Regions from separate parts of the Aeromonas sp. ASNIH7 genome, predicted to be linked through region 2. Evidence: riboswitches for the same ligand, from Rfam matches in the RefSeq annotation. Region 2 holds a riboswitch; the other holds the start of a gene.

Region 1 (8,173 bases), 470 kb from region 2:
TGGCGGTGAAGAGGTGAAGTTCATCCCCGTCATTGAGACGGGTCTCGGCCCAGCGGCCACGGGGCAGCACGGCGCCGTTGAGGGCCACCGCTACCCCCTGAGGGGGAATCTCCTGCACCGCCAGCAGCTCAGTCAGGCGCTGGCCGGTGGGCAGCGTCAGCTCGATATCGTTCAATCGGATCTTCATGGTTAATTCTCCAGGGCCGGGTGGGTGCTGCCGCAAACCGGGCAATCGGGGTCGGGAGCCAGCGTGAGGGTCTGCCACTGATGGGTCAGGGCATCAAACCGGCGCAATGTGCCCGCCACCGGGCTCGGCATCCCGAGCAGCAGTTTCAGTGCCTCCAGCGCCTGCAAAGAGCCCATCACCCCGACCAGCGGGCCGGTGACACCGCTGGTCTCGCAGCTCTGACTCACCTTGGTATCCAGCGGATAAAGGCAGGCGTAGCAGGCGTGATCGCTGCTGGTGCGCACCATCAGCTGCCCCTGCCAGCCCACTGCGGCGGCACAGACCCAGGGCTTGCCCTGGGCCACGCAGGCGGCGTTGATGGCCTGGCGGGTGGCGAGGTTGTCGCAGCAGTCGATCACCAGATCCACCTCGGTCACAAACTCCGGCAGGCTGGCGGCATCGAGTCGCTGATTGATGGCAATCAGCTCCACCAGCGGGTTGTGGGCGGACAAGCGCTCGCGGGCCAGCTCCGCCTTGGAGTGGTTGACCGCCTCGCTATCGAACAGGATCTGGCGCGGCAGATTGCTGGAGTCCACCGTATCGCCATCGGCCAGCCACAAAGTGCCCACCCCGGCCCCCGCCAGATAGAGGGCGAGCGGCGAGCCGAGCCCGCCGAGACCGACGATCAGCACGGACTTATCCTTGAGCCGCGCCTGACCGGCTTCCCCCACTTCCGCCAGCATCAGCTGGCGGCCGTATCTCAGATACTCTTTGTCACTAAGAGAAGCGGCATCAGAGCGCATGTTCTGCCTCCCGTATCACGCAGGCCGAGCGCGGTTCATCCCCCGCCCCCACGGCAGCGAGCAGCCGCTCGGTCGCGCCCTGCCAGTCATCGCTCGCCGTGATGGCCGAGACCAGCGCAATGCTGCCGACCCCGCTTGCCTTGACCGCCGCCACCCGCTCCTCGCTGATGCCACCGATGGCCACCGTGGGCCACTGCGCCATCAGGGCGCGGTAGTGGTGCAGCCGCGCCAGCCCCTGGGGGCGCGAAGGCATCGCTTTGGTGTTGGTCGGGAAGATATGGCCCAGCGCGATATAGGAGGGGGCAAGCTCGCGGGCCCGCATCAGCTCGAAGTAGCCGTGGGTGGAGATGCCAAGGCGCAGCCCCGCCGCCTGAATGGCGGCGAGATCGGCGGTCTCCATATCCTCCTGCCCCAGATGCACGCCCCAGGCGCCCGCCTCGATGGCCTGCTGCCAGTAGTCGTTGATAAAGAGCCGCGCCCCATGGCGGCGACCGAGCGCGACCGCATCACGAATGGCCGGCGCCACCTCTGTGGCGGGCAGATCCTTGATCCGCAGCTGGATCGTCTTGACCCCGGCCCCCAGCAGGCGTTTGAGCCACTTGACCGAGTCCACCACCGGATAGAGGCCGAGGTGGTGTTCGGTCGGCGCAAAGGGGCCCTGCGGCAGACGGGCGCTGCTTGTTTCATACAATCCGAAGCGGCGATCGAGCGGTGAGCCCGCCAGCACGGCACGGGGGAAGTGGGCAAGATCGGCAGGCCAGCCGAGATGGGCGATGGGCCCCGGGCCTGCCCCCACCCCCTGCGCCGCCGCCAAGCCCTGTTGCAGGTAGGCCCGCGCCAGGGTGATGGCGTCCTCCAGCGGGTAATCCTGCGCCACCACGGCGGCGATGGCGCTGGCGTAAGCGCAACCGGTGCCGTGGCCGTGGCGGGTATCGAGGCGCGGCGCGGCGAGCCAGAATTCGCGGCTCTCGTCCTGGTAGTAGTCGAGGCAGAGATCCCCGCCCCATTCAAGGTGGCCCCCCTTGACCAGCACGGCGCGAGCGCCGAGTTCGCGCAGCCGCCGGGCGGCGAGGCGCACCAGCTCGGGACTGGTGGCGGGCAGGCCGGTCAGGGCTTCCAGCTCGGGACCGTTGGGGGTGATCAAGGAGAGGCGCGGCAGCAGGTGCTCGCGCACCGCCACCAGCATGCCGGGCTCCGCCATGGGGGTGCCGGTGCTGGCGATGGCCACCGGGTCGTAGACCACGAAGGGGGCCGGGGTGGCTGCCAGGCGACGGGCCAGCACCTCCACGTGCAGCCGGGTCGGCAGCAGGCCGATCTTGATGGCGGCGGGTGGCAGATCCAGCCCCAGGGCATCGATCTGGGCGGCGAAGGTCTGCATCAGCACGGGGTCGACCATCTTCACCGCCACCGAGTTCTGGGCCGTGATGGCGGAGATGACGGAGCAGCCGTGCACGCCGAGGTCATGCATTGTGTGCAAGTCGGCCTGAATGCCGGCCCCACCGCCGGAGTCGGACCCGGCGATGGTCCAGACCACGGGGCGGGCCTGCGTCACGGCGGGCAGGTCGGCGGGGCTGACAGCCCCGCGCTCGCTGCTCACGCCTCCTCCCCTGCGGCCTGCTTCAGGGTCGCCGCCTGATGGTAGATCTCGCCGCCGGTCTCCTTGAAGGTTTCAGCCATGCGGGCCATACCGCTCTCGACCTCGGCCACCACCCGCTCCTGCTGACCGTCCATGCCGACCAGCTTTATCTCTACGGCTTCCAGCTTGGCGGCGTAGTCGCGCACGTCCTGGGTGATCTTCATGGAGCAGAACTTGGGCCCGCACATGGAGCAGAAGTGTGCCACCTTGCCGGACTCCTGAGGCAGGGTCTCGTCGTGGTAGGCGCGGGCGGTGTCGGGATCCAGGGCCAGGTTGAACTGATCCTCCCAGCGGAACTCGAAGCGCGCCTTGGACATGGCGTTGTCGCGGATCTGGGCGCCCGGGTGGCCCTTGGCCAGATCCGCTGCGTGGGCGGCGATCTTGTAGGTAATGAGCCCCTGCTTCACATCCTCCTTGTTGGGCAGGCCCAGGTGTTCCTTGGGGGTCACGTAGCAGAGCATGGCGCAGCCGTACCAGCCGATGAGCGCGGCGCCGATGCCGGAGGTGAAGTGATCGTACCCCGGGGCAATGTCGGTGGTGAGCGGGCCCAGGGTATAGAAGGGCGCCTCGTGGCAGTGCTCCAGCTGCTCGGTCATGTTGCGCTCGATCATGTGCATGGGCACGTGGCCGGGGCCCTCGATCATCACCTGCACGTCGTATTCCCAGGCAATCTTGGTGAGCTCGCCCAGGGTGCGCAGCTCGGCGAACTGGGCCTCGTCGTTGGCGTCATAGACGGAGCCCGGACGCAGACCGTCCCCCAGCGACAGACTGACGTCGTAGGCGGCGCAGATCTCGCAGATCTCGCGGAAGTGCTCGTAGAGGAAGTTCTCCTTGTGGTGCGACAGGCACCACTTGGCCATGATGCTGCCACCACGGGAGACGATGCCGGTGAGGCGCTTGGCGGTCATGGGCACGAAGCGCAGCAAGACGCCTGCGTGAATGGTGAAGTAGTCCACCCCCTGCTCGGCCTGCTCCAGCAGGGTGTCGCGGAACAGCTCCCAGGTGAGATCCTCGGCGATGCCGTTGGTCTTCTCCAGCGCCTGATAGATGGGCACGGTACCGATGGGCACCGGGCTGTTGCGCAGGATCCACTCGCGGGTCTCGTGGATGTAGCGGCCGGTGGAGAGATCCATCACGGTATCGGCGCCCCAGCGGGTGGACCAGACCAGCTTCTCCACTTCCTCTTCGATGCTGGAAGTGACCGCCGAGTTGCCGATGTTGGCGTTGATCTTCACCAGGAAGTTGCGGCCGATGATCATGGGCTCCGCTTCCGGGTGGTTGATGTTGCTGGGGATGATGGCGCGACCGGCGGCCACCTCATCGCGCACGAACTCGGGGGTGATGTTCTGGGGCAGTCTGGCGCCAAAGCCCTGACCCGGGTGCTGGGTGCGCAGGAGCTCGGAGCGCACTCGCTCGCGGCCCATGTTCTCGCGGATGGCGATAAATTCCATCTCGGGGGTGACGATGCCTTGGCGGGCATAGTGCAGCTGGGTGACCCGGCGGCCCGGCTTGGCGCGGCGGGCGCTCGGCAAATGTTCGAAACGCAGGTGATCCAGCCCCTCGTCCGCCAGGCGCTCCTGAGTGAAGGTGGAGCTCAGCCCGTCCAGCGCGTCGGTGTCAGCACGCTCCAGCACCCAGGCTTCGCGCAGGCGCGGCAGACCACGGCGCACGTCGATGGGGGCGGCCTCTTCCCCATAGGGGCCCGAGGTATCGTAAACCGGCACCGGCTCGTTGGGCTCGAACTGGGGAGCCTCCTTGGTGCCGCCGACGAAGGTGTCGGCCAGCTGGATTTCCCGCAAAGGCACCCGGATGTCAGGGCGAGAACCCTGGATAAAGATGCGGCGGGAGTTGGGGTGAGCCATCCCCTTGAGGTTGTCGATAAAGGTCTGGGCGCTGGAGCGCTGCTCGCGGCGGCTGGATTTGGTGGTATCAGAAACATTGGTAGACATAGCAAAACTCACATTAACTGGTTGAAGTTATGGGTGTTTGCTTGTCTGGAGTTCGAGGAGAAGATGAACTTGCGGCGGGGTGTGCTCGGGGGAGTGAGCCGGGCATGGATCTTCCCTGCTCTGCCGTCCCTCTGCCCTGTGTGGCAGATCCGCAGGCCTGACGGCCCGGCGGGACAACCTCCCCCTGTGCGCCTGTGGCAGCCAGAGGCGGTCTGCCTCTGGCTGGCGGGAAGGTGTGCCTTCCCCGGCGCGGTAACCCGCAAGTTACCCTTGTTTCCCTTCGCAGGTCTTAACCTGATCAGGTTCCACGGATCCCGAATTAACGGTCTCAGCTTAGCGTCGTTCGACGGTCAGCACTCCGACAAGATGTGCGCCAGTATAAGTGGGGAAATTTAAAGTACAAGCCATTAACAAGGGGAAAGGGAGAGAGGTCTCACTCTTCGGCGTCGAGGGGATCCTCGGGGTCAGGAATGAGGATATCGGTGAGGCGGCCCTCTTCATCCCGGCTCAGCACCAGGCGGCGACCCGGTTGCAGATCGGCGGTGCTGCCGTTGATCCAGCGAGTGTCAGCATCAAACACCAGCACGCCGAGATCCTGTAGCAGCAATGCCTGCTGATTATGGGTGAGCAGTCGATCCTCCGCCCGCCGCCAGCTGGCCCCGAGCGCCGGATCCGGCGCCCCGTCGAGCACCCGGATCGTCTCGGCGACGCCGTAGCGGCTCTGGATCGCGAGGTGCATGCCGGGCACGAGCCCGTCCGGCTGCGCCACGCCGTGCAGTTCGGCACTGCCGAGCTCCAGCTCAGCCCCCTGGAATTGCAGGCGCACCCCGTCGTTGTGCTCCAGCTCCACCAGCCAGAGCTCGGCGTCGTCGGCAAGGGTGCAGAAGGGCAACAGCAGCAGGCAGAGTGCGGTTCGGGTCATGGCAGGCGGTCCGGGGTCACGGGGTGAGGTTTAACTATGGCCCCGGACGGGCAATTTTTCCCGGTCCGCCCTGACCGGTCAGTCATCCTCCCGGCACTGGCTCAGGCGCATGCCGTCAAACTTGCACTCCAGCTCCAGCCAGCGTCCCTCGAACGGGGAGAGGCTCCCATCCGAGGTGACATAACCCCAGATCCGTCCCCCTTCCACCGGCCCTTCCAGTTCCATCTCGTCCTCCTCCTCCAGCGCCTCCACCTCGCGAACGAGCCGCCGCTCCCCTGCCGCCGTCTCCTGCACGACCCCTTCCAGATCGACCCAGGTCCCGCCGAGATCGTCCTCATCCAGGCCATCCTTGAAGCGGGTGCGCTCATCGATCACGAAGGGAATGCCGTTGACCATCAACTGGCCAAGCTGCCAGGTGGTGCGGCCCGTGAGCTTGAACTCGGCCGCCTGCACCAGACCAAAAGGCAATAGAATCAATAACCAGAAGGCGCGGAGAGACTTCTTCATCGGGGATCCTCGGGGTTACACTGGCACACAGGATGACCCATCCGGTGTGAAATGGCCGTGAAATAGCGGCACAGACCAGGAGATCAGAGCATGAAAATACTGGTGGTGGAAGACAGTCCCCAGGTGGCGGAGACCATCATGGACTATCTGGCGCTGGCCGGGCACAGGGTGGACTGCGCCTATCACGGCCAGGCGGCCCTGCAACTGCTGGCCCAGGAGCGCTTCGACGTCATCATCATGGACGTCATGATGCCGCGCCTCGACGGCCTGCGTACCGTGGAGCGGCTGCGTGCGGACGGCATCGCGACCCCGGTGCTCTTTCTCACCGCCCGTGACAGCCTGGAGGACAAGCTGGCAGGCTTTCGGGCGGGGGGCGACGACTATCTGGTCAAGCCGTTCGCCATGGAGGAGCTGGAGGTGCGCCTGGAGGCCCTCAGCCTGCGTGGCCCCAGAGGGGACATGGGCGTGCTCTGCTTTGGCGATCTGACGGTGGATCCCGCCAGCGGCCGCGCCACCCGCGCCGGGGTGGAGCTCAAACTCGGCAAGATCCCGTTCCAGATCCTCACCCTGCTGGTGAAGCGCGCGCCCCAGCTGGTGACGCGCCAGGAGGTGCTCGACACCGTCTGGGGCGACGAGGAGCCCGACTCCGACGCCCTGCGCAGCCACATCTATGCCCTGCGCAATGTCCTCGACAAGCCCTTCCCCACCCCCATGCTGGAGACCCTGCACGGCCAGGGCTACCGGCTGGTGACCCCATGACGAACCCGACGCCGCCCCTTGCCCCCGGCCTGCCGAGCCTGCGCCGGCGCCTGGTGCTGGCGCTGGGAGGGGCCGGTCTGCTGCTGCTGGTGATCCTGAGCCTGCTGATGGTGGTGGCCGAGAACAAGATGGAGGAGCTGAGCCTGCGCCACTGGCTGGAGGCGGAGGCAACCCGCTATGACGACGACTGGTTGCGCCTCGGAATGGCGGCCCCCGCCCCCAGCCCGCGCCAGTTCTCCAGCTACTGGACAGAGGCGGGCCGCCTGCCCGCCTGGCTCAAGGCCTACCAGAGCCCCGGCTTCTTCGAGCATCAGCTGGGCCGGGAGGACAAGCACTTCCTGGTACGCGCCCACCCCTCGGGTCAGGGGCTGCTCTATCTGGTGTTCAACGACGATGCGGACGACTACCTGGACCCTTACGAAGCCAAGCTGCATCTGGTGACCCGCCTCATCGGCCTGGCTCTGCTGCTGGGGAGCCTCGCCTTCGGCATCTGGCTGGTGCGTCACATCACCAGGCCGCTGGAGCGGCTGCGCCAGCGGGTCGCCCACCTGACCCCGGATCAGGGGGACTTCGTGCCCGATGCCCCCTGGCAGGAGCTGCGAGAGATAGAGCAGGCGCTGCTGGCGGGCAAGCACGAGGTAGCCGCCGTGTTTGCCCGTGAACAGGAGTTCAGCCGCTTTGCCAGCCACGAGCTGCGCACCCCCAACATGGTGATCCAGGGATCCGCGGCCCTGCTCGGCAAGGTGAATGACCTGCCCGCCCCGGCAGCCCGCGCCGTCAGCCGCATCCGCGCCGCCGCCGACGAGATGGCCCTGCTCACCGAAACCTTCCTGCTGCTGGGACGCAAGGAGGCCGTGGAACGCCCGCCCCAGCAGGTGGCGCCGCTCATTCGCCGGGAGCTGACCCGCCTCGCCCCCCTGCTGCAACGGGAGACGCTGGACATTCGCCTGCAACTGGACGAGGAGAGCGAGGTGCAGGCTCCCCTCTCTCTGCTCGCCATCGCCCTCGGCAACCTCTTGAAAAACGCCCTGAGCTACGCCGAGGGGCACATCGAGATCACCCTGCACGAGCAGGTGCTCACCATCAGCAACCCCACCGCCGCCGCGCCGGATCAGATCCTCGGCTACGGCTGCGGCCTCACCATCATCCAGCGCATCTGCGAGAAGCTGGGCTGGCAGATTGAGACCCACCTGGTGGAGGGGGTCTTCAGCGCCCGGCTGGTGATGATCCCCGGCGCCCCCGGGGCGGTATAACCCCCTCATCCCCGGCCCTTCTCCCCGGCTGTTCAACACAGCGGGAGAAGGGAGACAGTTCCCGGCAAGCCCGCTGCCTTCCAGCCCACCCGCCAGATAGCAACAAGGCGCCCGAGGGCGCCCTGTGTTTACCTGTCTGACACTCGTTTTGGACTCATTCCGCCGGCTTGTGCTTGCG
Region 2 (8,173 bases):
CGCCGGAACACGTCTCCGAGCACTCGCTGTTCATCACCATCAACGACATCATTCTCAACGAGGGCACGGTGCACGAGACCCGGCGCCCGTTCGAGATCTTCATCAACTCCAAGAGCCTGGAGCACTATCAGTGGATAGTGGCGCTGACCCGCATCATCTCGGCGGTGTTTCGCAAGGGAGGGGACGTCACCTTTCTGGTGGAGGAGTTGCGCTCCGTGTTCGATCCCAAGGGGGGTACTGGAACAAGGGCAAGTACGTGCCCTCTCTCATCGCCGAAATTGGCAACGTGATCGAAACCCATCTCACCGAGATCGGCATGCTCAAGGTGCCCGGGTTGGACGAGCACCAGCAGGCGTTCCTGGCCGAGAAGCAGGCGCAATTGCAGGCACAGCAACAGGCAGAAGAGCAGCCGGCGGGCAGCGGTTTCCCACCCAGTGCCGCGCTCTGCTACAAGTGCCACACCAAGGCGCTGGTGCAAAAGGATGGCTGCATGACCTGCCTCAACTGCGGCGATTCCAAGTGCGGTTGAGTGATAAAGGGAGATAAATAAGACCGGCCACCGTGCCGGTCTTATTTTGTTTGCTTTATATACAACAACTTGCCGCGAACAAAGGATGTTGCACGCTGGTGAAATCGGGCGTAGCGTTGGGGGTAATAAAACTGTCACGGCCGTGTGGTTTCAATGACATCTGAGATTCACACACGTGGCACCTTCAGTGCCAAGGAGGATGCTTATGGACAACACGGACCGAAAGCTGTTTATCCTGGATACCAACGTTCTGCTTCACGAACCCCTCGCCATCTACTCCTTCAAAGAGCACGACGTGCTCATCCCCATGACGGTGCTGGAAGAGCTCGACAACATCAAGGATCGCCACAAGGACGTCAGCCGCGATGCCCGCATCGCCATCCGCGCGCTGGAAGACGTATTCCGTGACGCGACCCCCGAGCAGATAGTGCAAGGGGTGGCGCTGGCCGGTGAGGCGAGCGGCCGTATCTCCATCTTCAGCGATCACCATCTGCCCCAGGATGCCGAGGTGTTCACCGACAAGGAGGCGGACAACCGCATCATCAACGCCGCCCTCTATCTGCAAAAGCACGAGATGAAGCGTCAGGTGGTGCTGGTCACCAAAGACATCAACATGCGCCTCAAGGCCAAGGGAGCAGGTCTTGCCCATGTGGAGGATTACCGCAGCGACCAGCTCATCGACGACATCCGCCTGCTCGCCAAGGGCTTCCAGGTGGTGCCCGGCAGCTTCTGGGAGCGGGTCGGTGAGTGCGACAGCGAAACCCATGGCCGCGATACGGTCCACGTCATCGATGCCAACCTGCTGGAGGGAGTCCACGTCAACCAGTACCTGCTGGACGAGGAGAACTTCTTTGCCGCGCGGGTGCTGAGCCACGATGGCAACAAGATCCGCCTGAAAGATCTCGGCCGCGAGCGGCTGATGTCCCGCAAGGCCTGGGGGGTGCATCCCAAGAACGTCTATCAGGGCATGGCGCTGGATGCCCTGCTGGATCCGCACATCGACCTGGTGATCCTGACCGGCCCGGCGGGCTGCGGCAAGACCCTGCTCGCCATGGCGGCGGCGCTGGAGCTGGTGATCGAGAAGGGGATCTACGAGAAGGTGATCGTCACCCGCAATACCCCGGAAATTGCCGAGAGCATCGGCTTCCTGCCCGGCACCGAGGAGGAGAAGATGATGCCCTGGCTGGCGGCGGTGACCGACACCCTGGAGGTGCTGCACAAGCAGGACGAGAACATGAGCGGGTCGCTCAGCTACATCATGGAGAAGGCCAATATCCAGTTCAAATCGGTCAACTTCATGCGCGGGCGCAGCATCCAGAACACCTTCGTGCTGCTGGACGAGTGCCAGAACCTGACCGCGTCCCAGATCAAGACCATCATCACCCGCTGCGGGGAGGGGACCAAGATCGTCTGCTCCGGCAACCTGGCTCAGATCGACTCCAACTACCTGAGCCCGGTGACCTCGGGTCTGACCTACATCGTCGAGCGGTTCAAGGACTTCGACGGCAGTGCCAACATCTTCCTGAACGGGGTGGTGCGCAGCAGGCTGGCTTCGTTCGCCGAGGAAAATCTCTGATTTGACGGGATCTCTGCATGAGAAAGGGGAAGCCGGACGGCTTCCCCTTTTTTGATCCCGCCTATCTCATGCCTCTCTCGGTCGGCCCAGGTAGCGCAGCAGCCCGGGGTGATCGCTGCTGTGCAGGATATCCGGCTTGCCCTGCAAGGCGATGCGTCCCGCGTCGATGAAGAGCACCTGATCGGCGATGAGCTGGGCATCCTCGGGGTTGTGAGAGACCATCAGCACGGTGATGCCCTGCTCGCAGGCGAGGCGGGCGACCTCCGCCAGCATCTCCCGGCGCAGGGCCGGATCGAGGGCCGAGAAGGGCTCGTCCAGCAGCAGCAGCGGCCTGCCCCGCACCAGGGCGCGGGCCAGCCCCACCCGCTGCTGCTGGCCGCCGGAGAGCTGCTCCGGCAGGCGCGTCAGCATCTCCCCCAGGCCCACCTTGTCAGCGGCCTCCTGCACCTGCCTTTTCTGGGCCGGATTCAAGCGCAGGCCGGGATGCAGGCCGATGGCGATGTTGTCGAACACCGACAGGTGCAGGAAGAGGTTGTGATCCTGGAACAGGGTGGTGACCGGGCGCTCGGCGGGGCCCAGTGACAGCAGATCCTGGCCGTCGAAGGTGAGGGTGCCCGACTCCACCGGCACGAAGCCCGCGATCATGCCGAGCAGGGTGGACTTGCCGGCGCCGCTCGGACCGATGAGGGCGGTGATCTCCCCCTTGGGCAAGGTCGCACTGAAGGTCACCTGCCAGTCGGGATAACTGGTGACCAGTTCCTCAATTACCAGCATGTTTGGCTCCTGAATGTCGTTTTATAGAACAACAAGTAAGAAAAATTGATGAAAGATAGCGTGAGTGACTGCTCCAAGGGACACCCCAGGGGCATGCCTGGACGGATCCGGGGGCAGGGAGGCGGCAATGCCGCCGGGGATCAGTGATCCACATGCCTGCCTCCCAGTCCCCGCTCCACCAGCCAGAACAGGGAGAAGCAGAGGGTGAGCAGCAGCAGGGCGGTGGCGGCCGCCTCGGTCAGCCGGTAGCTGCCGAGCTGTTGATAGAGCAGCCAGGGCAGGGTAGTGAGGGTCTGGCTGCCGAACATGGCGATGGCCCCGAGATCCCCGAGGGACAATATCATCGAGAGAGCCATGGCCAGGGCCAGCGGACGGCGTAGCAGGGGCCACTCCACCAGGCGCAGGCGATGCAGGCCGCGCACCCCCAGGCTGTCCGCCAGCCGATCGTACTGGCGCACCACCAGTTGCATGGGGGCCGAGAGGGTGCGCAGCACATAGGGCAGCGCCATCAGGGCGTTGACCAGCACCACCAGCCAGGGGCCCAGGGCAAAGACGTCGGTGAAGGGCATGAACAGGATGAAGAGGCCGGTGGAGAGCACCACCGCCGGGATCATCAGGATCATGGAACCGCTGGCCTCCCACAGGGCGGCGGCCCGCCGTTTGCGATCCCGCACCCTCAGATGCCGGCTGGTGAGCAGCAGCCCGGCGCCGAGCAAAGTGGCCAGGGAGCCCGCCGCCAGGGCTATGCCCAGGGACTGTCCCCCTGCCTGCCACAGCCGGGGTGAGCCGAGCGCCGCCAGCAGACCGGGGTTGAACCCGGCGACCACGATGGCCAGCAGGGGCGGCAGGAAGATGGCGAGCCCCATGGTCAGGACCAGGCCATCCACCAGAGCGCTGCCCTTCTGGTGTCTGTCGGGACGCAGGCAGGGGCGACGGCTGGTGAGGCGACTGGCCGGGGTGGTCTGCAGCTTGTGTTGCAGCAGGAGCAGGGCCAGGGTCAGCAGTAGTTGCACCAGGGCGAGCCCGCCAGCGGTGGCGAGATCGAAGTCAAAGCGCAGCGCCTGGTAGACAGCCACCTCCAGTGTGGTGGACTTGGGGCCGCCCCCGAGCGCCAGCACTGTGGTGAAGCTGGTGAAGCAGAGCATGAAGATGAGGCTGGCGAGCCCCGGCAAGATGCTGCGGATGAGCGGCCACTCCAGCAGCCGGAAGATGTGGGAGGAGCGCATGCCGAGCTGGCTGGCGAGGCGCCAGGAGGACTCGGGGATGCTCTCTATGCTCTGCAGAATGAGGCGGGCGGCCAGCGGCATGTTGAAGAAGACATGGGCCAGCAGGATGCCGAACAGGCCATAGAGGTAGTTGCCGGGGTCCAGGCCCAGGCCGTGCAGCAGTTGCGGCAGCCAGCCCTGGCGACCGTGCACCGCCACCATGCCGAAGATGGCGATGATGACCGGCAGTACCAGGGAGAGGCCGAACAGCTTGAGCAGCAGGCGGCGTCCGGTGAAACGGCGTCGCGCCAGGGCCCTGGCCACCGGGATGGCAAGCCCCAGGCTCAGCAGGGTGGAGAGCAGTGCCTGCCAGAGGCTGAAACCCAGCACGTGGCGCAGGTAGGGATCGCCTAGCAGGGCGCGGGGGGAGAGGGCCCCCGCCTGCCACAACAGGGCGACCAGCGGCCCAATGGAGAGCAGCAGGATGACCAGGGTGGCTGCACTGCCGGGCAGCCACCAGAGGGTGCGACGACCTGAACTCACTGGGTAACAGCTTGCAGCCATTCGCGGATCCACCCCTTGCGGTTGGCGGCCACCTCGTCAGAGCTGAAGGTGAGCGGCTTAGCTACGGTGATCATCTGTTCGAACCCCTTGGGCAGCACCACGTCTGTCACCGGATACATCCAGTTGCCGCCGGGGATCTCGTTCTGGAAGGCGGGGCTCACCATGAATTGCAGGAATTGGTCAGCCAGTTTGCCCTGTGTGGCGCCCTTGAGCTTGGCCGCCACTTCCACCTGGCGGTAGTGACCCTCCTCGAACGCGGCCGCCCGGTACTGGGGTTTGCTCTCGGTGATCAGGTGATAGGCGGGGGAGGTGGTGTAGGAGAGCACCATGTCCGCCTCGCCGTCGAGGAACATGCCGTAGGCCTCTGACCACCCCTTGGTGACGGTGACCGTCTTTTTGGCCAGTTGCGCCCAGGCGGTCGGTGCCTCATCCCCGTAGACCGACTTCATCCAGAGCATCAGCCCCTGACCAGGGGTGGAGGTGCGGGGATCCTGATAGATCACCTTGATATCGGGACGTGCCACCAGCTCCTTCAGGCTCTTGGGGGGCTGCTTGAGCTTGTTGCTGTCATAGACGAAGGCGAAGTAGCCGTAGTCATAGGGGACAAAGGTGTCGTCTTGCCAGCCACCCGGTACCTTGAGACCATCGAGCCTGGTGGAATGGGGGGCGAACAGGCCGCTCTGCTTGGCCTCGCTGATGAGGGCATCGTCCAGCCCCAGCACCATGTCGGCCTTGCTGTGCTGGCCTTCCAGCCGCAGCCGGTTGAGGATGGCGACGCCATCCTCGAGGGGCACCAGATTGAGGGTGCAGCCGCACTCCTTCTCGAAGGCCTGCTTGATTTTGGGGCCCGGCCCCCATTCGGCGGCGAAGGAGCCGTAGGTGTAGACGGTGAGGGTGTCGGCGGCAAACGCCTGGGCAGAGAGCAGGCTGGTGGCGATCAGCAGCAGGGTCTTCATCAATGGCACTCCTGTGGATGTCGGGGTGCTCATCAATGGCACCTCGCGTGTGGTGAGCGCCGGCGGATGAGGGCACAAAAAACGCGCGCCATGCCTCAAATTCCTCCGCCAGCATTATCTGGATCAGGTTCACGGGTATAATCTCAGCGGTAAACCGCACCCCGTTTGAGCAACGCATCGCATTGTATTGGCGTTCCTGGGGGGAGGCCAGCACTATGTTTCACGGGCCGCATCGTGCGAGCCACCACCAAGGAGGAAGTCCCCAGTGATCACCAGCACCAAGGAAAGACGTGCCTTCCAGCGCATGGTCATCAATGCCCCCGTCACCCTGTTCCAGCATCAGCAGGTGCTGGAGGGGGTCTGCCGGGATCTCAGCGCCAACGGCATGGGCGTCGAGGTGAACAAGCACGCGTTCGATCTGGCCCAGCCCATCCGGGTGAGCCTGGCGACCAGCAGCAATCTTCTGCCTCCCTTCGAGGCCCAGGCTCGCATCGTGCGGGTGCTGGAGGAAGAAGACGGTCTCCTGCTGGCGCTGGAGTTTCTCTCCCTCACCTGAGACCCGGGCGCCCGTCCTCCTCGAGACAGGCCAGCCATGGGCTGGCCTGTCTCATTTCCCCTCATCCTGCACCGGCTGCACGCTCAACTGGCCGCTGTCGACCAGCGTCTTGCTGGTGGGCGCGAGCTGGCCCATGGGCAGCTGGGCCGGGCCGGTCGGCTCCATCAGGAGGTAGGTCTCCCCCGCCCGGCTCAAGGTGGCTTCCCCCGGTTTGGCTGGCAGGGCCACCCCCAGCAGGGCATGTCCCGGCACGAACACCATGGCCTGCTTGAGATCGGGATACCCCTGGGCCAGCAGGGCGGCCATCAGGGTCACCTTGCTGTCGCAATCCCCCCGGTTCTGCTCCAGCACCTGGCGCGGGCTCAGAAACCCCTTGCCAGAGCGGCCCGACTGGCTGTCGAGCAGTTGATAGGGGATGGCCTGGATGAAGTCGAGCATGTGGGCCACCGTCTTTTGGCGCGCCTCGGTCTCGGTGGCCCCTTCCTGCTTGAGCTGCTCCATCAACGGGGCCAGTTCGTCCCGGCTCTCCAGGGCGATGCGCACATGATCCTGCTTGATGGCGGGAGCGCCGTCGGGGGCAGTGAAGGGCTGGAAGTAGTGCTGCGTGAGCCAGGCGGCCTCCAGTTTGGCCTGCTCGGGCTTGACCCATTGGGAGGCTTCCCGCGCCTTGTCGGCGTTGCGGCTCTTGATGCTGAGGCTCATGGCGGGGCGAACGAGGGAGAACTGCACCTCGGGGAACGCCAGGGGGGCCTGTTGCAGCAGGCTTTGCAGTACGTCTTCCTGCATCCTGGCCGGACGGTAAGCGATGAGAGGGGGCAGCTTGCCCGCCTCCAGCCGGTAGCTGAGCTGCTGCGCCTTGCCCTCCTTGTCCTGCCAGCCAACGTTGAGCTGGCCGCCACTGTTGGTGAAAGAGGTCTGCCCGCCCAGGGCCGGGAGGCTGAGCAGCAGGCAGAGCAATGAAAGGGCGCCCCTTGCGGACATAGGTGTCTCCTGTCGGACATGCAGAGGTGGCGGGCTTTGTACAGCGACCCGACAATAAAACAGGGAGCCTCGGCTCCCTGTTGATTCTACTCGCTTTCTTGTCGCAGGCTCGTCAAATCCAGCTTGGCTGCTTCGCCTCGAAGGCGCTGATGGCGGCCTCGTGCTGCAGGGTCAGACCGATGGCATCCAGCCCGTTGAGCAGACAGTAGCGACGGAACTCGTCGATTTCGAAGCGGAACGTGAGGCTGCCTGCACGCACCTGGTTGGCCTCCAGATCCACTTCGATCTCGATACCCGGCTGGGCGGCGACCAGCTGGAACAGGGCGTCGACCTCCTCCTCTTTCAGACGAACCGGCACCATGCCGTTGTTGATGGCGTTGCCGTAGAAGATGTCGGCAAAGCTCGGGGCGATCATGGTCTTGAAGCCGTAGTCCGCCAGCGCCCAGGGGGCGTGCTCACGACTCGAGCCGCAGCCGAAGTTCTCGCGGGCCAGCAGGATGCTGGCACCAGCGAATTGCGGTTTGTTCAGTACGAACTCCGGGTTGGGCTGTTCCCCTGCATCGTCCAGGAAGCGCCAGTCGTGGAACAGGTGCTTGCCAAAGCCGATGCGGTTCACCTTCTGCAGGAACTGCTTGGGAATGATGGCGTCGGTGTCGACGTTGGCGCTGTCGAGGGGAACGACGATCCCTTTATGCTGTTTGAAACCTGTCATGTACGTTCCCTCTTACAGTGCACGAATGTCGGCGAAGCGGCCGGTGACGGCGGCGGCGGCGGCCATGGCCGGGCTCACCAGGTGGGTGCGACCGGCACGACCCTGACGCCCCTCGAAGTTGCGGTTGCTGGTGGAGGCGCAGCGCTCCCCCGGTTGCAGCCGGTCGTTGTTCATGGCCAGACACATGGAGCAGCCGGGCAAACGCCACTCAAAGCCTGCCTCGATGAAGATCTTGTCCAGCCCCTCGGCCTCGGCCTGGGCCTTCACCTGCTCGGAGCCCGGCACCACCAGGGCCTGTACCCCGGCGGCGACCTTGCGGC

Evidence for each region. A riboswitch is a leader RNA that binds a small molecule or an ion and turns the genes downstream of it on or off. The one in region 2 is predicted to bind thiamine pyrophosphate.
Region 1: it holds a riboswitch for thiamine pyrophosphate, as region 2 does, so the genes downstream of both, thiC (phosphomethylpyrimidine synthase ThiC) here and thiB (thiamine ABC transporter substrate binding subunit) in region 2, are expected to answer to the same signal.

Annotation. Positions count from the first base shown of each region.
Region 1 is NZ_CP026226.1:1,664,349-1,672,521, forward strand. Features, by position in the region: gene thiS (sulfur carrier protein ThiS) at 1-187, opposite strand, end outside; gene C2U47_RS07845 (HesA/MoeB/ThiF family protein) at 190-969, opposite strand; gene thiE (thiamine phosphate synthase) at 959-2,566, opposite strand; gene thiC (phosphomethylpyrimidine synthase ThiC) at 2,563-4,554, opposite strand; TPP riboswitch at 4,812-4,925, opposite strand; gene C2U47_RS07860 (hypothetical protein) at 4,988-5,476, opposite strand; gene C2U47_RS07865 (hypothetical protein) at 5,555-5,983, opposite strand; gene C2U47_RS07870 (response regulator transcription factor) at 6,074-6,742, shown strand; gene C2U47_RS07875 (sensor histidine kinase) at 6,739-7,995, shown strand; gene rimK (30S ribosomal protein S6--L-glutamate ligase) at 8,150-8,173, opposite strand, start outside.
Region 2 is NZ_CP026226.1:1,191,622-1,199,794, reverse strand. Features, by position in the region: partial or broken gene C2U47_RS05435 (TSCPD domain-containing protein) at 1-529, shown strand, start outside; gene C2U47_RS05430 (PhoH family protein) at 735-2,105, shown strand; gene thiQ (thiamine ABC transporter ATP-binding protein) at 2,172-2,879, opposite strand; gene thiP (thiamine/thiamine pyrophosphate ABC transporter permease) at 3,020-4,648, opposite strand; gene thiB (thiamine ABC transporter substrate binding subunit) at 4,624-5,604, opposite strand; TPP riboswitch at 5,688-5,778, opposite strand; gene C2U47_RS05410 (PilZ domain-containing protein) at 5,870-6,160, shown strand; gene C2U47_RS05405 (hypothetical protein) at 6,212-7,141, opposite strand; gene leuD (3-isopropylmalate dehydratase small subunit) at 7,254-7,853, opposite strand; gene leuC (3-isopropylmalate dehydratase large subunit) at 7,866-8,173, opposite strand, start outside.